Regions from separate parts of the Rhodocista pekingensis genome, predicted to be linked through region 3. Evidence: riboswitches for the same ligand, from Rfam matches in the RefSeq annotation. Region 3 holds a riboswitch; each other region holds the start of a gene.
The links. A riboswitch is a leader RNA that binds a small molecule or an ion and turns the genes downstream of it on or off. The one in region 3 is predicted to bind cobalamin.

Region 1 (3,758 bases), on a different contig from region 3:
TGCTGGACGAGCCGTTCGGGGCACTGGACGCCAAGGTACGCAAGGAGCTGCGGCGCTGGCTGCGGGAGATCCACAAGGGCATGGGCGTCATCACCGTGTTCGTGACCCATGACCAGGAGGAGGCGCTGGAACTGGCCGACCGGGTCGCCATCCTGCACCAGGGGCGGCTGGAGCAGGTCGGCACCCCGGCGGCGATCTACGACCGGCCGGCCACGGCCTTCGTCTGCGATTTCCTGGGCGGCGGCACCCGGCTTTCCTGCACCATCCAGGGCGACCATGCGGAGATCGCCGGGCTGCCCCTGGCCCTGCCGCCCGGCGCCTGGACCCGCGGCCCCGGGATCGCCTTCGTCCGGCCGCACGATGTGGAGGTGCTGCCCGCCGCCGGTCCGGGCAGCCTGTCCGCCCGGGTCCGGGCGGTGCAGCCGGTCGGTCCGGAACTGCGGCTCGACCTCGATCTGGACGGACAGGTCATGGAGGCGCTGCTGGACCGCCGCACGGCCGATGTCGGGGCGCTGACCCCCGGGGCCGCGGTGGGCGTCAGGCTGCGCCACGTCAACATCTTCCCGGCCTGAGGACTGGCCCCGTTTCCGTCAGGCCCTGCGCCTGCCCCTGGCGCACGACCGTCGAGCCGAGAGGTGCGAATCAAACGGCAGACACCGCGTTAGCGGCATGTTAACGTAGTTACGCCTCACTAGGGGAGTAACGCGCTCGGAGGCTGTGCGGTGCGTGTCATCATCATAGGATCACAGGCAGAGGATCTGGCGGCCGCCCGGGCGCAGTGCCAGAGCGGTCGGCTTGCCGTCGTCGGGACCGGCGGCTGGCAGGACGCGGTCCGTCTGTTCGACGCCACCCAGCCGTCGGCGGTGGTGCTCGCCTCCGCCCCCGAATCCCCCGAAGCCGCCGGGGCGATCTGGTCCTTGCGCGCCCGCGATCCCTTCGTCGCCATCGTGCCGCCGCATGCGGCCTCCGCCATGCCCGCTCACGCCGCCTCTGTCGCGCCCGCGGCGGGCGGTCCGTTCCCGATGGGCGGTCTTCCGGGCTGATCCGCCGCCGGCCGGTCCCCGGTCCTGGGGCGTGGGTGCTGGGCATATCGGGCTATGCGTGTCGCCGCTGCCACAGGTTTCGGAACACCGCGGTTCATCTCTTGTCCTGCTCTCCCGACTAGGCTAACCCTCAGCCCGCCGAAGGTGCCCCGGAAGGGGTGAAAAGGGAACGCGGTGCGGGTCGCAAGGCCCCAGGCCGCGGCTGCCCCCGCAACTGTGAGCGGCGAGCGCTCGTCCATCCATGGCCACTGGGAAACTGGGAAGGCCGGACGAGCGTGGTGACCCGCAAGCCAGGAGACCTGCCTTCGGAAATGCGTCGCACGGCCGTTGGGCGGGGTGTCCTGGCGGGGCGGATTTCCGTTTCGTGCCGGCGCTTCGGAAGGAGCGTGCCCGTGTGGCCGCCATGCATGCCATGGCGGCGCCGGACCGGCCTGTCATCCCCCCGACGCGGCAGTCCCGCCGCGCCGGCCGTCGGGCCCTGCTTCCGATTTCGCACCCTTGTGGAACGGAGCCAGAGAAGTGCCCAAGTCCCCCCTGTCGTCCCGCCTGTCGGCCCCCCTGTCGGCCCCCCTGTCGGCCCGTCGCCACCGGCGCGCGCTGCTCGCCGGCCTGACCGCCGCCTCCTGCCTCGGTCTGGCGGTGCAGGCCCAGGCCCAGACCGGAAGCGCGGGGCGCGACCCCCTGGTCGATGAGATCGTCGTCACCGCGACCCGCACGCCCACCCGGATCGACCGCGTCGGCAGCAGCATCAGCGTCGTCACCGCGGCCGACATCGCGCGCAGCCAGCAGTCGCAGGTCCTGGACGTGCTGAAGCGCGTCCCCGGCATCAGCATCTCACGCAACGGCGGCGTCGGCGCCACCTCCAACGTCCGGATCCGTGGCTCCGAAACCAGCATGGTCAAGGTGCTGGTCGACGGGGTGGAGATGAACGACAGCTCCAGCGCCAGCCGCGACTTCGACTTCAACGCCCTGCTGAGCGACGACATCGAGCGGATCGAGGTGCTGCGCGGGCCGCAGAGCGCGCTCTACGGCAACGATGCCATGGCCGGCGTCATCAACATCATCACCCGGCGCGGCGACGGGCCGTTGACCGTGCGCGGACTGGTCGAGGCCGGGGCCTACGACACCTTCCGGCAGAACCTGTCCCTGTCCGGCCGCTCGGGCGATATCGACTACTCGCTCTCGGGCAGCAACTACAAGACGGACGGCTTCTCCCGTGTCGGTGCGGGCGACGAGAAGGACGGTTCGGAGATGCGTTCCGTGCGCGGCCGGCTCGGCTGGCGCGCCAGTGAGGCGCTGCGCTTCGACCTTTCCGCCGGCTGGGACTGGCTGGACACCGACTTCGATCCCAGCACCAGCAGCGACGGTCCCGCCTTCCAGGAGAAGGAGACCCTGTTCGGCCATGCCGGTGCGTTCTTCACGGCCCTGGACGGCCGGCTGGAGACCACCCTGTCGGTCGGTGCCAGCCGGACGGACCGCGACTTCGACGAGCCCAAGGGCTGGTATCGCTATTCGACCTTCGACAGCGACCAGCTCAGTGTTGACCTGATGTCCAGCCTGAAGCTGCGCCGGGCGGATGTCGCCACCGTCGGCCTCGCCTGGGACCGCGAGAAGGCGGAGACGACCACCACCAGCAGCCGGGGCGTCACCACGCCGGGCGTCGATGCGGATGTCGAGACCTGGGGCGTCTTCGGCCAGTATCTCGCCGCCCTGACCGAGGAGCTGTCGGTCACCCTGGGCGCCCGCCACGACCATAACGACCAGTTCGGCGGCGACACCACCTGGCGCGCCACCGCGGCCTACGCGCTGTCCCCCGTGGGTACCACGCTGCGCGCCAGCTACGGCACGGCCCGTCGCGCCCCCAGCCTGTATCAGCTCTTCGATCCGACCTACGGCAACCGGCGCCTGGAGACGGAGAAGAGCTGGGGCGCCGATGCCGGGGTCGAGCAGACCCTCTTCGACGGCAAGGTGACCGCGGGCGTGTCCGTGTTCCGCAACAGCTACCGCAACCTGATCGCCTTCACCTCCAGCTACGTGAACATCGGCCGCGCCCGGACCCAGGGTGTGGAGACGACGCTGGCGGTGCAGCCGGTCTCCTGGCTCTCGCTGGATGCGAACTACACCCTGCTGGACACGGAGAACCGGGACAACGGCCGCGATCTGCCGCGGCGGCCGCGCCATTCGTTCAACCTGGGCGCGGACGTGACGGTGACGGACGCGGTCACGCTGGGCGCCGACCTGCGCCATGTCACCTCGCAGCTCGACCGCGCGTCGGCCACCTCGCCGCGGGTGGACGGCTATACGGTCGTGAATCTGCTGGGCCGCTGGGAGCTGACGGACAGCCTGAGCCTGTTCGGCCGGGTCGAGAACCTGTTCGACGAGGACTACCAGGAGGTCCTGAACTACAACACGCCCGGCCGCTCCGCCTATATCGGCATCCAGGCGGCGTTCTGAGCATGGGCCGGCGCATCGCCGCCGCCCTCCGCCTGCCGCTCGCTGTCGTCCTGTCCGTCGTCGCGGGTCTGTCCGTCCTGGGGCTGCCCGGTCCGGCGGCCGGGGCGACGGGCGGGGCGACAGAAGGGGCGACTGCGGCGCCCCGCCGTGTGGTCTCGCTCTCGCTCTGCGCCGACCAGTTCGTGCTGGCGCTCGCCGCGCGGGAGCAGATCGCCGGTCTGAGCCGCCTTGCCGCGGACCCGAACCTGACGCCCTCCGCGG
Region 2 (3,758 bases), on a different contig from region 3:
GCCGACGACCCGGCCGCCATGGCGGACATGGGCCAGGATGTCCACGTCCCAGCCCTGTTGGCGCAGCACGTCAAGGTCGGCGCGGGTGGTCTTGGAGCCGGGCAGCACCACCACGTCCGTGTCGGCCGGGATCGGATGGCCCGGCTGCACCCAGCGCAGGTCCACGCCCGGCTCGGCCGCCAGCGGGTCCAGGTCGTCGAAGTTGGCGACGCGGGACAGCCGCGGCACCGCCACCTTCAGGCCGCTGCCGGTGCCGGTGGCCGGCCGCTCCAGTGCCAGCGAATCCTCCGCCGGCAGGCGGTCGGCCTCCTCGAACCAGCGGACCACGCCCAGGAAGGGCCAGCCGGTCATGGCCGTGATCGTGCCGCAGGCCGGCTCGAACAGGGAGAAGTCGCCGCGGAACTTGTTGACGATGTAGCCGACGACGCGGACCCGGTCGGCCTCGTCCAGCAGGGCGTGGGTGCCGACCAGGGCGGCCATGGTGCCGCCACGGTCCAGGTCGCCCAGTACGACGACCGGCAGGCCCAGCCGCTCCGCCAGATGCATGTTCGTGATGTCCGAGGCGCGCAGATAGATCTCCGCCCCGCTGCCGGCGCCTTCCACGATCACCAGGTCCGCCTCGGCGGCCAGCCGCTCGAAGCTGTCCATGATCGGCGGCATCAGGCCCTTGCGCATCCGGTGATAGGTGCGCGCCGGACAGTTGCCCAGCACCCGGCCGCGCAGCACCACCTGGGAGCCGATGTTCGTCTGCGGCTTCAGCAGAACCGGGTTCATGTGGATGGACGGCGCCACCTTGCAGGCGCGGGCCTGGAGCGCCTGGGCGCGGCCGATCTCGCCGCGCGCCGGGGTGCCGTCGGCCTCCGGCGGGGCGTCCGCGTCGGGCACCACGGCGGCGTTGTTGCTCATGTTCTGCGCCTTGAAGGGGCGCACCACCAGACCGCGGCGGGTGAAGGCGCGGCAGAGCCCGGCCACCAGCATGCTCTTGCCGACGTCGGAGCTGGTGCCCTGGATCATCAGCGCGCGGGCGCGGCGCGGAGCGTCCGTGCTGCGCGGCGTGTAGACGATCGGGGCGAGGCCGTCGCCGGGCGTCGTCGCGGAATCGGACATGGACTGGAAGCCCCTTCAGACAGGAAGGGCATGGGCATGGGGAAGACCGCGGGACCCCGGCATCCCCTCTGAGGGCGGCCGGAGCGCGGGCATTCCACCGGGACACCCCGCCCGTGGACCATGGTGCGTCGCGGCAGGTCTCCTGGCTCGCGGGTCGTCGCCTCGGCCCGGCCTTCCCGGAACCCTTGCGGGTCCAGTGGCGCGAACGGGAAAGGCTCACCGCTGACAGTTGCGGGGGCAGCTCCGGCCTTGCCGCGTACGGCGCACCGGATTCCCTCTTAGCTTCCGCACCCCGGAGAGCCGGAAGAACCGTGACGGCTGAGCTTTAGGAGACGGCCATCCCCCTGTCAACGGCCGCCTGCGCCGCCGCGGGCGGACCGCATGGCGATCCGTCATGCCCCTCCTGCGCCGCCGGAGCTTGACTTGAGCAGAACCTGCAATTACGGTATTTAGCGTTACGGTCCCCTGGATGACACAATATGTAGTTATCCGATCTCGTTATCCGGGGGCTAAGAGGGAAGCCGGTGTGATTCCGGCGCTGCCCCCGCAACTGTCAGCGGTGAGCTGCCGACCTTTCATGTCACTGGTGCCGACCGGCACCGGGAAGACCGGACGGTGGCGCGGACCCGCGAGCCAGGAGACCTGCCGTAGCCCAGTCTACCAATCTTCGGACGGGGTGATCCGAAGGGAACCCGCCGGCGCCGCGCCGGGCGGTTCCCGACCCCTGTCCGCGTGCCGGAAGGGGAAAGACCCGCATGCCCGTTCATGCCCTTGCCACGCTGCCGCAGTCCGTGATCAAGCGTAGCGGTGAAGTGTCCGCCTTCAACGGCGACAAGATCCGCTCCGCCATCGAGCGCGCCGGCAAGGCGACCGGCGAGTTCGACGGGGCGGAGGCGCATCTCCTGGCGATCCAGGCGATCAAGGTGATCGGCCATCGCTTCCATACCGAGGCGCCGCATATCGAACAGATCCAGGACGTGGTCGAGCAGGTCCTGATCTCCGCCAACCATTTCGCCACGGCCCGCGCCTACATCGTCTACCGCGAGCAGCGCGCCCGCCTGCGGCGCGACCGCAAGACGGTGGTGGATGTCGAAACCTCGATCAACGAGTACCTGAACCGGGCCGACTGGCGCGTCAACGCCAACGCCAACCAGGGCTATTCGCTGGGCGGCCTGATCCTGAACATCTCCGGCAAGGTGGTGGCGAACTACTGGCTGTCGCACGTCTATCCGGCGGAGGTGGGCCGCGCCCACCGCGAGGGCGACATCCACATCCACGATCTGGACATGCTGGCCGGCTACTGCGCCGGCTGGTCCCTGCGCACCCTGCTGACGGAAGGGCTGAACGGGGTGCCGGGCAAGGTCGAGGCGGCGCCGCCCAAGCACCTGTCCAGCGCCGTCGGGCAGATCGTCAATTTCCTGGGCACCTTGCAGAACGAATGGGCCGGTGCGCAGGCGTTCAGCTCCTTCGACACCTATCTCGCCCCCTTCATCCGCAAGGACAACCTGCCCTACGAGCAGGTGCTCCAGTGCATCCAGGAGCTTGTCTACAATCTTAACGTGCCCTCCCGCTGGGGCACGCAGACGCCCTTCACGAACCTGACCTTCGACTGGACCTGCCCGGAGGACCTGCGCGATCAGGTGCCGGTGATCGGCGGCGAGGACATGGACTTCACCTACGGCGAGCTTCAGGCCGAGATGGACCTGATCAACCGCGCCTACATGGAGGTGATGACCCGTGGCGACAGCAAGGGGCGGGTCTTCACCTTCCCGATCCCCACCTACAACATCACGCCCGACTTCCCCTGGGAGAGCGAGAACGCCGAGCGGCTGTTCGAGATGACGGCCAAGTACGGGCTTCCCTACTTCCAGAACTTCGTCAATTCCGAGCTGAAGCCGAACATGGTCCGCTCCATGTGCTGCCGGCTCCAGCTCGACCTCAGCGAGCTGCTGAAGCGCGGCAACGGCCTGTTCGGCAGCGCCGAGCAGACCGGTTCGCTGGGGGTGGTGACGGTCAACTGCGCGCGCCTGGGCCATCTGCACAAGGGCGACGAGGCGGCCCTGTTCCGCGCCCTGGACGAGATGCTGGACATCAGCCGCACCAGCCTGGAGATCAAGCGCAAGGTGATCCAGCACCACATGGACAACGGGCTGTTCCCGTACACCAAGCGCTACCTGGGCACGCTGCGGAACCACTTCTCGACGCTGGGCGTGAACGGCATCAACGAGATGATCCGCAACTTCACGGACGATGCCGAGGACATCACGACCGAGCGGGGCTATGCCTTCGCCGTCCGCTTCCTGGACCATGTGCGTGCGCGCATCGTGCAGTTCCAGGAAGAGACGGGCCACATGTACAACCTGGAAGCCACCCCGGCGGAGGGTACGACCTACCGCTTCGCCAAGGAGGACCAGAAGCGCTTCCCCGGCATCCTCCAGGCCGGCACGGCGGACCAGCCCTACTACACCAACTCCAGCCAGCTTCCCGTCGGCTTCACGGACGACCCGTTCGAGGCGCTGGAGCGGCAGGAGGAGTTGCAGCGCAAGTACACCGGCGGCACCGTCCTGCACCTCTACATGGGCGAGCGGGTGTCCTCGGCCGATGCCTGCCGCAAGCTGGTGCGCCGGGCGCTGGAGAATTTCCGCCTGCCC
Region 3 (3,758 bases):
GGCCCTGTTCGTGCTGATCCCCCTCGCCAACCGGCTGATGCTGGGGCATGGGGCACGCCCGGTCTTCGTGGACCCGGACAGGCTGACCGACCCGACGCCCGCGACCGGGGCCGTGGCGGAGCGGCCGGCCGAGCATCTGGAGCACAGCCGGCTGCTGGCACTGGCGATCGGGGGACTCGGTCTTGCCTATCTCGCCGTCCATGTCTGGGGCCAGGGCGGCGGCCTGAACCTCAACATCGTCAATTTCGGATTCCTGATGCTGGGAATCCTCCTGCACGGCACGCCCTACCGCTTCCTGCGCAGCCTGGAGGAAGCGGTGAAGGGCGCTGCCGGCATCATCATCCAGTTCCCCTTCTATGCCGGGATCATGGGCATGATGGTGGGATCGGGGCTGGCGCGCGATCTCTCGGCCTGGTTCGTCTCGATCTCGACGGCCCAGACCCTGCCGCTCTTCACCTTCTGGAGCGCGGGGCTGCTGAACATCCTGATCCCGTCGGGCGGCGGCCAGTGGGCGGTGCAGTCCCAGGTGATGCTGCCCGCCGCCCTGGAGCTTCAGGCGGACGTGCCGCGCACGGCCATGGCGGTCGCCTGGGGCGATGCCTGGACCAACATGATCCAGCCCTTCTGGGCCCTGCCGGCCCTGGCCATCGCGGGGCTGCGGGCCAAGGATGTGATGGGCTACTGCCTCGTCATCCTGCTGCTCTCGGGCGTCGTCATCTCCCTGGGCTTCCTTTTTCTGTAGGCGGTACCCCTGGCTGGTGGACGGTGCCGCCCGCTAAGGCGGCACCGGCGCCGGATCACCCGAGCTGCTTCAGGAGCGCTTCCTCGCCCGTGCGGCCGTGCCAGCGGTCGAACCAGACCACGTCGCGCAGCGGCGTGCGGGGCAGCCAGCCCGCCGCTTCCAGCTCCGGGTTCTGGAAGAAGTGCGAGACATAGCCGACGCAGAGATAGGCGATGGTCTGGATCGAGGCCGGGATGCCCAACGCCTCACGCAGGTCGGCATGGCGCAGGATGCTGACCCAGCCCACGCCGACATTCTCCGCCCGCGCGGCCAGCCAGAGATTCTGCACGGCGCAGACGGCGCTGTAGAGGTCCATCTCGCGCTGGTGCGTGCGGCCGACCACGACCGGGCCGGTGCGCTCGCGGTCGCAGGTGACGCAGATGCCCACCGGCGCCTCGACGATGCCCTCCAGCTTCAGCCGGCGGTAGGTCTCCTGCCGGTCGCCCTCGAACATGTCGGCCGCTTCGGCGTTCGCGGTCTGGAAGGCGTCGCGCACCTTCAGCTTCACGTCCGGGTCGCGCACGACGATGAAGTCCCAGGGCTGCATGAAGCCGACGGACGGCGCATGGTGGGCGGCCTTCAGGATGCGCCCCAGCACCTCGTCCGGGATCGGATCGGGCAGGAACTGGCCGCGCACGTCGCGCCGCTTGAAGATGCACTTGTAGACGCTGTCGCGCTCGGCGGCGGTGAAGTCTGCGTCGGCCTGATACGGGTTGGCTTCCATGGTTTCCCCTGCATGGGCAAGCATGGGTCACCGCCCGTCCACGGCGGCTTCCCAGGACGTTCCAGGCCGGTCTTCTGACTCAGGCTCAGCCCTTCCGGACACCTTCCCGGCCCGCGGGGCCAGTGGCATCCGTCCGGAAGGTCCCCTTCACAGCGCTGGGCGCGTGGCAGACTTCCACTGCCTTCCCGATTCTCCCGAAGGCATCCGGGCACCTGGAACGGCGCCATCGATACACGGATGCCGCCGGGCGATCCAGCGCGGCAACGCGCCCCGTCGGGGCAGGGACAGCAGGTCGCGGAAAAGGTCACGGGGCCGATACCGCGCGCGGTGCGGTCGGACGGCACGGGTCAGGTGGAGCGGTTGCGCCCGACGGGCTCAGGCGTTCCAGCAGCGCCGGGCCACGCGCAGCCAGTTGCCGCCCAGGACCATGTCCAGCTCGGGCGCTGCGAAGCCCAGCCGGGTCAGCGCCTCGACGATGCCGCCCAGGCTTTCGGGCGGTGCGATGGCGATGTCCGGCCGGTAGCCAAGCTCGGGCGACCAGCGGTCCCGGTGCCGGTGCAGCCAGGCGCGCAGCTCCTCCTGGTCGAACGCGTAGTCCAGGGCCAGACCGACATGCTGCGGCCCGACCAGATCGGCGACATAGGCGACATGGGCGGCGATCCGCTCCGGCGTCGGCTCCCCGCCCAGGAACAGGTCCACGCCGTTGATGCCGACCACCCCGCCCGTGGCGGCACAGGCCCGGATCAGATCGTCGCCGATGTTGCGCCCGTGCGCCTTCAGCGCGTGCGGGTTGGAGTGGGAGAAGATCACCGGCCGGTCGGCGCGCTCCAGCACGTCGCGCGCGGTGCGCCAGCCGGTATGGCTCAGGCAGACGACCATGCCGGCCTCCTGGATGGCCTGCACGGCACGGGCGCCGGCCGCGGTCAGGCCGGGATCGTCGTCATGGCAGCCGCCGCCGATGCCCGTGGTCCGGTTGTAGACCAGACTGATCCAGCGCACGCCCAGGGAGCGGTAGATCTCCGCGAATTCCGGGCGGACGGCGAGCGAGCCCGCCCCTTCGATGTCGAAGGCGACGCCCAGCCGGCCAGTGGCGGCGGCGTCCACCACGTCCTCGGTGCTGCCGGCCAGGCAGTACTCGTCCGGGCGTGCCTCGATCCAGTCGCGGAAGAAGGCCGCCGTCTCCATGATCTCGGTCGCCGGGGTCTGGTCCATCCCGACATTCAGGCTGACCATGGTGAAGCCGCTCTCGCGCAGGCGCTGGAGCTGTGGCAGGAAGCTGGCATCCCTGCGTAGCGGCATGCAGGCATGGTTGTCCCAGACGATCCGCGGCCTGCCCGTCATGTCCCGTGGCATCGGCCCCTCCCCGGTTCCGGCCATCAGCGTCCCCCGAAGCGTCCGGGGGCGAGGTCCGCGGCCGTGACGCCCTCGTCCCGGCAGTCCTGCGGCAGGGTGCCGTCCAGGATCAGCCCGGCGGCCAGCCGTCCCAGCGCCGGGGCGGTCTGCATCCCGTAGCCGCCCTGTCCGACCAGCCAGAAGAAGCGGTCCTCCCCCGGGTCGAAGCCCGCGACGGGGGTGCGGTCGGGCGCGAAGGTGCGCAGCCCCGCCCACTTCGCCTTCAGCGTCCGGAACTCCAGGTCCAGCGCCTCCTGGATGCGCTCGGCGGCGACGGCGATGTCATAATCGTCCGGCTGGGCGTCGCAGGGATCGGACGGGCTTTCGTCCGCAGGGGAGCCGAGCAGGCGGCCGCTCTCCGGCTTCACGTAGAAGCTCTCGTCCACGTCCATCACCATCGGCCAGCCGGCGGTGTCCAGCCCGGCCGGCGGATCGAACAGGAAGGCGGTGCGCCGCTTCGGCTCCAGCCCCACGGGGGCGATGCCGGCCAGGGTGGCGACACGGTCGCCCCAGGCGCCGGCGGCATCGACCAGGAGGTCGGCCGCGACCGTCTCCCCGCCCGTCCGGATGCGCCAGCCGTCCGGCGTGCGCTCGATCGCGTCGGCCGCGCGGCCGGTCAGGACGGCGCCGCCGGCCTCCCGGATCATGCGGACGAAGCCCTGCATCAGGGCGTGCGCGTCGATGTCGGCGGCGGTCGGATCGTGCAGTGCGCCCAGCAGCCGCTCGCGCCGCAGCCGCGGCACCAGCGCCACCGCCTGGGCGGGGTCAAGGTGGCGCAGGGTGGGGCCGATCTCCGCGGCGGTGGCGGCCAGGCTCTCCGCCTGGTCGTGCGTGGCGATGAACAGGGTGCCGCGCGGATGC
Region 4 (3,758 bases), on a different contig from region 3:
TCTTCAGCCCGCAGTCCGGATTGACCCAGATCTGGTCCGGCTTCAGCCGTTCCCGCGCCTTGACGAGCAGCGCGACCATCTCCTCCACGCACGGCACGCGCGGGGAGTGGATGTCATAGACGCCGGGTCCGATCTCGTTCGGATAGCGGTAGCCGGTGAAGGCGTCGAGCAGCTCCATCTTCGAGCGCGAGGTCTCGATGGAGATCACGTCGGCATCCATCGCGCCGATGGCCTCAATGATATCGTTGAACTCCGAATAGCACATGTGGGTGTGGATCTGTGTCTCCGGCCGCACGCCCGAGGCCGACAGCCGGAAGCACTCCACCGCCCAGGCGAGATAGGCGGCCCAGTCGGCGCGGCGTAGGGGCAGGCCCTCGCGGATGGCCGGCTCGTCGATCTGCACGGCCCGGATGCCGGCCCGTTCCAGATCCACCACCTCGTCGCGCAGGGCCAGGGCGATCTGGCGGCAGACGGTGGCACGGGGCAGGTCGTCGCGCACGAAGGACCATTGCAGCATGGTCACCGGCCCCGTCAGCATCCCCTTCACCGGCCGGTCCGTCAGCGACTGGGCATAGCCGGCCCAGTCCACCGTCATCGGCGCCGGGCGCGACACGTCGCCGAAGATGACCGGCGGCCGCACGCAACGCGAGCCGTAGGACTGAACCCAGCCATTGCGGGTGAAGGCGTAGCCGGCGAGCTGTTCGCCGAAATACTGGACCATGTCGTTGCGTTCGAACTCGCCATGGACCAGCACGTCGATGTCCACCGCCTCCTGCCAGCGGATCGCGGCCTCCGTCTCACGCCGCAGGAAGGCCAGGTAGTCCTGATCGGACAGGGTGCCCTTGATATGGGCGGCGCGGGCCTTGCGCACGGCATCGGTCTGCGGGAAGGACCCGATGGTGGTAGTGGGGAAAAGCGGCAGCCCCAGCCGGGCGGCCTGGAGCGGCCGGCGCTCGGCATAGGGCAGCCGCCGGGCCATCTCCGGCGTCACCGCCGCCAGCCGGGCGGCCACGGCCGCGTCGTGGATGCGCGGCGAGGTGCGGCGCGAAGCGACGGTCCGTGCCGCCGCGTCCAGCGCGTCGGCCACGGCCTCCCGTCCCTCCGTCAGGGCCCGGCCGAGCGTGGCCAGCTCCGCCATCTTCTGCACGGCGAAGGCCAGCCATCCGCGCAGTTCGTCGTCGAGGCCCGTCTCCCCCTCGCTGTCCACCGGGACATGCAGGAGCGAGCAACTCGGTGCCAGCAGCAGGCGCTCCGGCCTCAGCCGTTCCGCCACCGGCCCGATCCGGTCCAGAATGGCCGGCAGGTCGGCCCGCCAGACATTGCGGCCGTCGATGACGCCCAGCGACAGGGCCAGTCGGTCCGGCAGCCGTTCCAGCGCACGCTCCAGATCGGCCGCGCCGCGCACGAGGTCGAGGTGCAGGCCGGCGACGGGCAGCGCCAGGGCGGTCTCCAGATTGTCGCCCAGCGGCCCGAAATAGCTGGCGACCAGCAGCTCCAGGCCGGGCGCCGCCGCCGACAGCGCGGCATAGGCGCGGTGCAGGGCGTGGCGCGCGCCGTCGTCGAGGTCGAGCGCGAGGCAGGGTTCGTCGATCTGCACCCACCCGGCCCCCGCCGCCTCCAGACGGCGCAGCACCTCGGCATAGACCGGCAGCAGACCGTCCAGCAGCGACAGCGGCTTCAGGTCCGCATCCTTGGACTTGCCCAGCAGCAGGTAGGTCACCGGACCGATCAGGACAGGACGGGTCTGGATGCCCAGCTCCTTCGCCTCCAGGAACTCATCCACCGGTTTGGTGGAGGCGAGCTGGAAGCGCTGACCCGGTTCGAACTCGGGCACCATGAAGTGGTAATTGGTGTCGAACCACTTCGTCATCTCCTGCGCCGGCAGGCCCTCCCCGGCGGCAGGGGCGCAACCGCCGCCGCTGCGCCCCTGCGACCCGCGCGCCATGGCGAAATAGGTCTCCAGAGGCACCGGTCCGCCGGTCCAGCCATAGAGGGCGGGAACCGCACCGACCATGACGGAGGTGTCGAGGACCTGATCGTAGAGGGAGAAGTCGTTGCTGGGGATGTGCGTGATCCCCAGCGCCTGCTGCCGGCGCCAGTTCTCGGCCCGAAGGAGCCGAGCCGTGGCGAGCAGGTCGGCGGCACCGGTCCGGCCGGCCCAGTAGGATTCCAGCGCCGACTTCAGTTCGCGGCGCGGCCCGATGCGCGGCACACCCATCGTGGCGATGGGCACGGCTGCGCCGGGAAGGATTGGTTGCGACATTGGCATGGACCCCATGGTGGATGGGGGCAAAGGCCATAGCGGACGCGAAGGACAGGCCCGCAGCACCAGAGGACGGTCCGGCGCGGCCTGCCAAGGCGACACACCGGGACACCCCGCCCGTGGACGTTATCTGCCATGGCAGGTCTCCTGGCTCGCGGGTCATCGCCTTCCGCCGGTCTTCCCAGGACCGGTTGGTCCCAGTGACACATGGGGGCGGTCGGCTCGCCGCTGATAGTTGCGGGGGCAGCGCCGGACTTGCACCGGCTTCCCTCTTAGCCCCAGGGCAGCCACAGAGCCGCCTGGAGACCATGGCGGACCGAGCCTAAAGGCTCCCCCGGCCACGGTCAACGACACATAAAGAGTTCTTTATGTCGTTATGTCTGTCCACGGCGGCGGTTCTGCCGGGACCTTCCGGTCTGCGGTTCATTCCAGTACGGGAACATTCCGATCGGGGAACATTCTGCCCTGGGGTCCGGTGCGGGGGGCGCCCTTCACTCCTCGGCGGCGCCGCTGCCGACGATGGCGGTGCGGATCTCCCGCTCCAGCATGGCGAGCGTGGCCTGCGCCGTCTCCCCGCCATGGGCCGCTTCGGTCACGGCGAAGGAGAACAGGGCCAGCGTCGTCTGTCCGTCGCAGGCGGACCCGCGCAGCCAGAGATGGAAGCGCAGGGGCTCCCCGTCCTCCTCCCCGGCGGTGGCGAAGCGGGCCAGCACCTCGCCCTCGTCCAGCCATTCCACGCTGCCCTCGCCGACGCGGCCGTCGGGGCCGTCGGCGAACTGTTCGGCCGTCTGGCGCAGCACGCGGCGGGCGTCGCCGTCATCCTCGGCCCCGCCGTCGGCATAGCTGAAGGCGTGGACCGCCACCCGCAGGGTGCCGGAGCCCTCCTCGTCGCCGGAGAAGACGGCCAGTTCGCCGTCCTTCTCCGCGCTCCAGTCCCAGGGCACGCGGAAGCGGACCAGATCGCCATGGCCGACATTGCGCATGGTCACCCGCTCCACCGGCTCGCTGACCGGCAGCTCGGTGAACTCGATGCGGGCGGCCTCCTCGCCCAGCCGGTCGATCAGCTCGGCCAGCCCGTCCATCTCCGTGCTGCTGTCGGGCACCAGGAGCTGTACCGTCACCACCCGCACATGGTCGGGCGGGCGGAAATCGGCCACCTTCCAGACGAAGACCTGACGGTCGGGCGGCTGCGCCACGGCATAGGCGATCCAGCGCCGGTCGTCGTCCTCGTCCTCCGACGGCGCGATGCCGTGCGGCAGCACGTTCTCCCGGTCCAGATACTGGATCGCCTCCTCGGCGCGGACGCCGTAGGGGTTGCGGTAGGTGGTGAGCGAGATCAGCAGATCGACGGGATGCGCCCCCGGCGACTGGTAGGCCAGCCCGCCATCGTCCCGCGACACGCGGCGCCAGTCGGCGGGCACGCGCAGCCGCACCACCCCGTCGCGCAACGCCACAGGGTTCCAGTCGGCCGCCATCTCGCTGTCCAAGGAATCTT

Region 1: another riboswitch for cobalamin. It lies ahead of ACFQPS_RS18115 (TonB-dependent receptor plug domain-containing protein); the one in region 3 lies ahead of bluB (5,6-dimethylbenzimidazole synthase).
Region 2: another riboswitch for cobalamin. It lies ahead of ACFQPS_RS19715 (ribonucleoside triphosphate reductase); the one in region 3 lies ahead of bluB (5,6-dimethylbenzimidazole synthase).
Region 4: another riboswitch for cobalamin. It lies ahead of metE (5-methyltetrahydropteroyltriglutamate--homocysteine S-methyltransferase); the one in region 3 lies ahead of bluB (5,6-dimethylbenzimidazole synthase).

What each region holds. Positions count from the first base shown of each region.
Region 1 covers NZ_JBHTCM010000026.1:48,415-52,172, reverse strand. Annotated here, with positions in the region: gene ACFQPS_RS18125 (sulfate/molybdate ABC transporter ATP-binding protein) at 1-572, shown strand, start outside; gene ACFQPS_RS18120 (hypothetical protein) at 723-1,043, shown strand; cobalamin riboswitch at 1,169-1,364, shown strand; gene ACFQPS_RS18115 (TonB-dependent receptor plug domain-containing protein) at 1,563-3,497, shown strand; gene ACFQPS_RS18110 (ABC transporter substrate-binding protein) at 3,500-3,758, shown strand, end outside.
Region 2 covers NZ_JBHTCM010000028.1:281,053-284,810, reverse strand. Annotated here, with positions in the region: gene ACFQPS_RS19720 (cobyric acid synthase) at 1-1,107, opposite strand, end outside; cobalamin riboswitch at 1,223-1,436, opposite strand; cobalamin riboswitch at 1,552-1,771, shown strand; gene ACFQPS_RS19715 (ribonucleoside triphosphate reductase) at 1,863-3,758, shown strand, end outside.
Region 3 covers NZ_JBHTCM010000025.1:144,427-148,184, forward strand. Annotated here, with positions in the region: gene ACFQPS_RS17905 (short-chain fatty acid transporter) at 1-742, shown strand, start outside; gene bluB (5,6-dimethylbenzimidazole synthase) at 798-1,505, opposite strand; cobalamin riboswitch at 1,553-1,736, opposite strand; gene ACFQPS_RS17915 (dipeptidase) at 1,881-2,858, opposite strand; gene ACFQPS_RS17920 (NAD(P)/FAD-dependent oxidoreductase) at 2,882-3,758, opposite strand, start outside.
Region 4 covers NZ_JBHTCM010000006.1:7,911-11,668, forward strand. Annotated here, with positions in the region: gene metE (5-methyltetrahydropteroyltriglutamate--homocysteine S-methyltransferase) at 1-2,233, opposite strand, end outside; cobalamin riboswitch at 2,384-2,589, opposite strand; gene ACFQPS_RS04945 (hypothetical protein) at 2,755-3,750, opposite strand.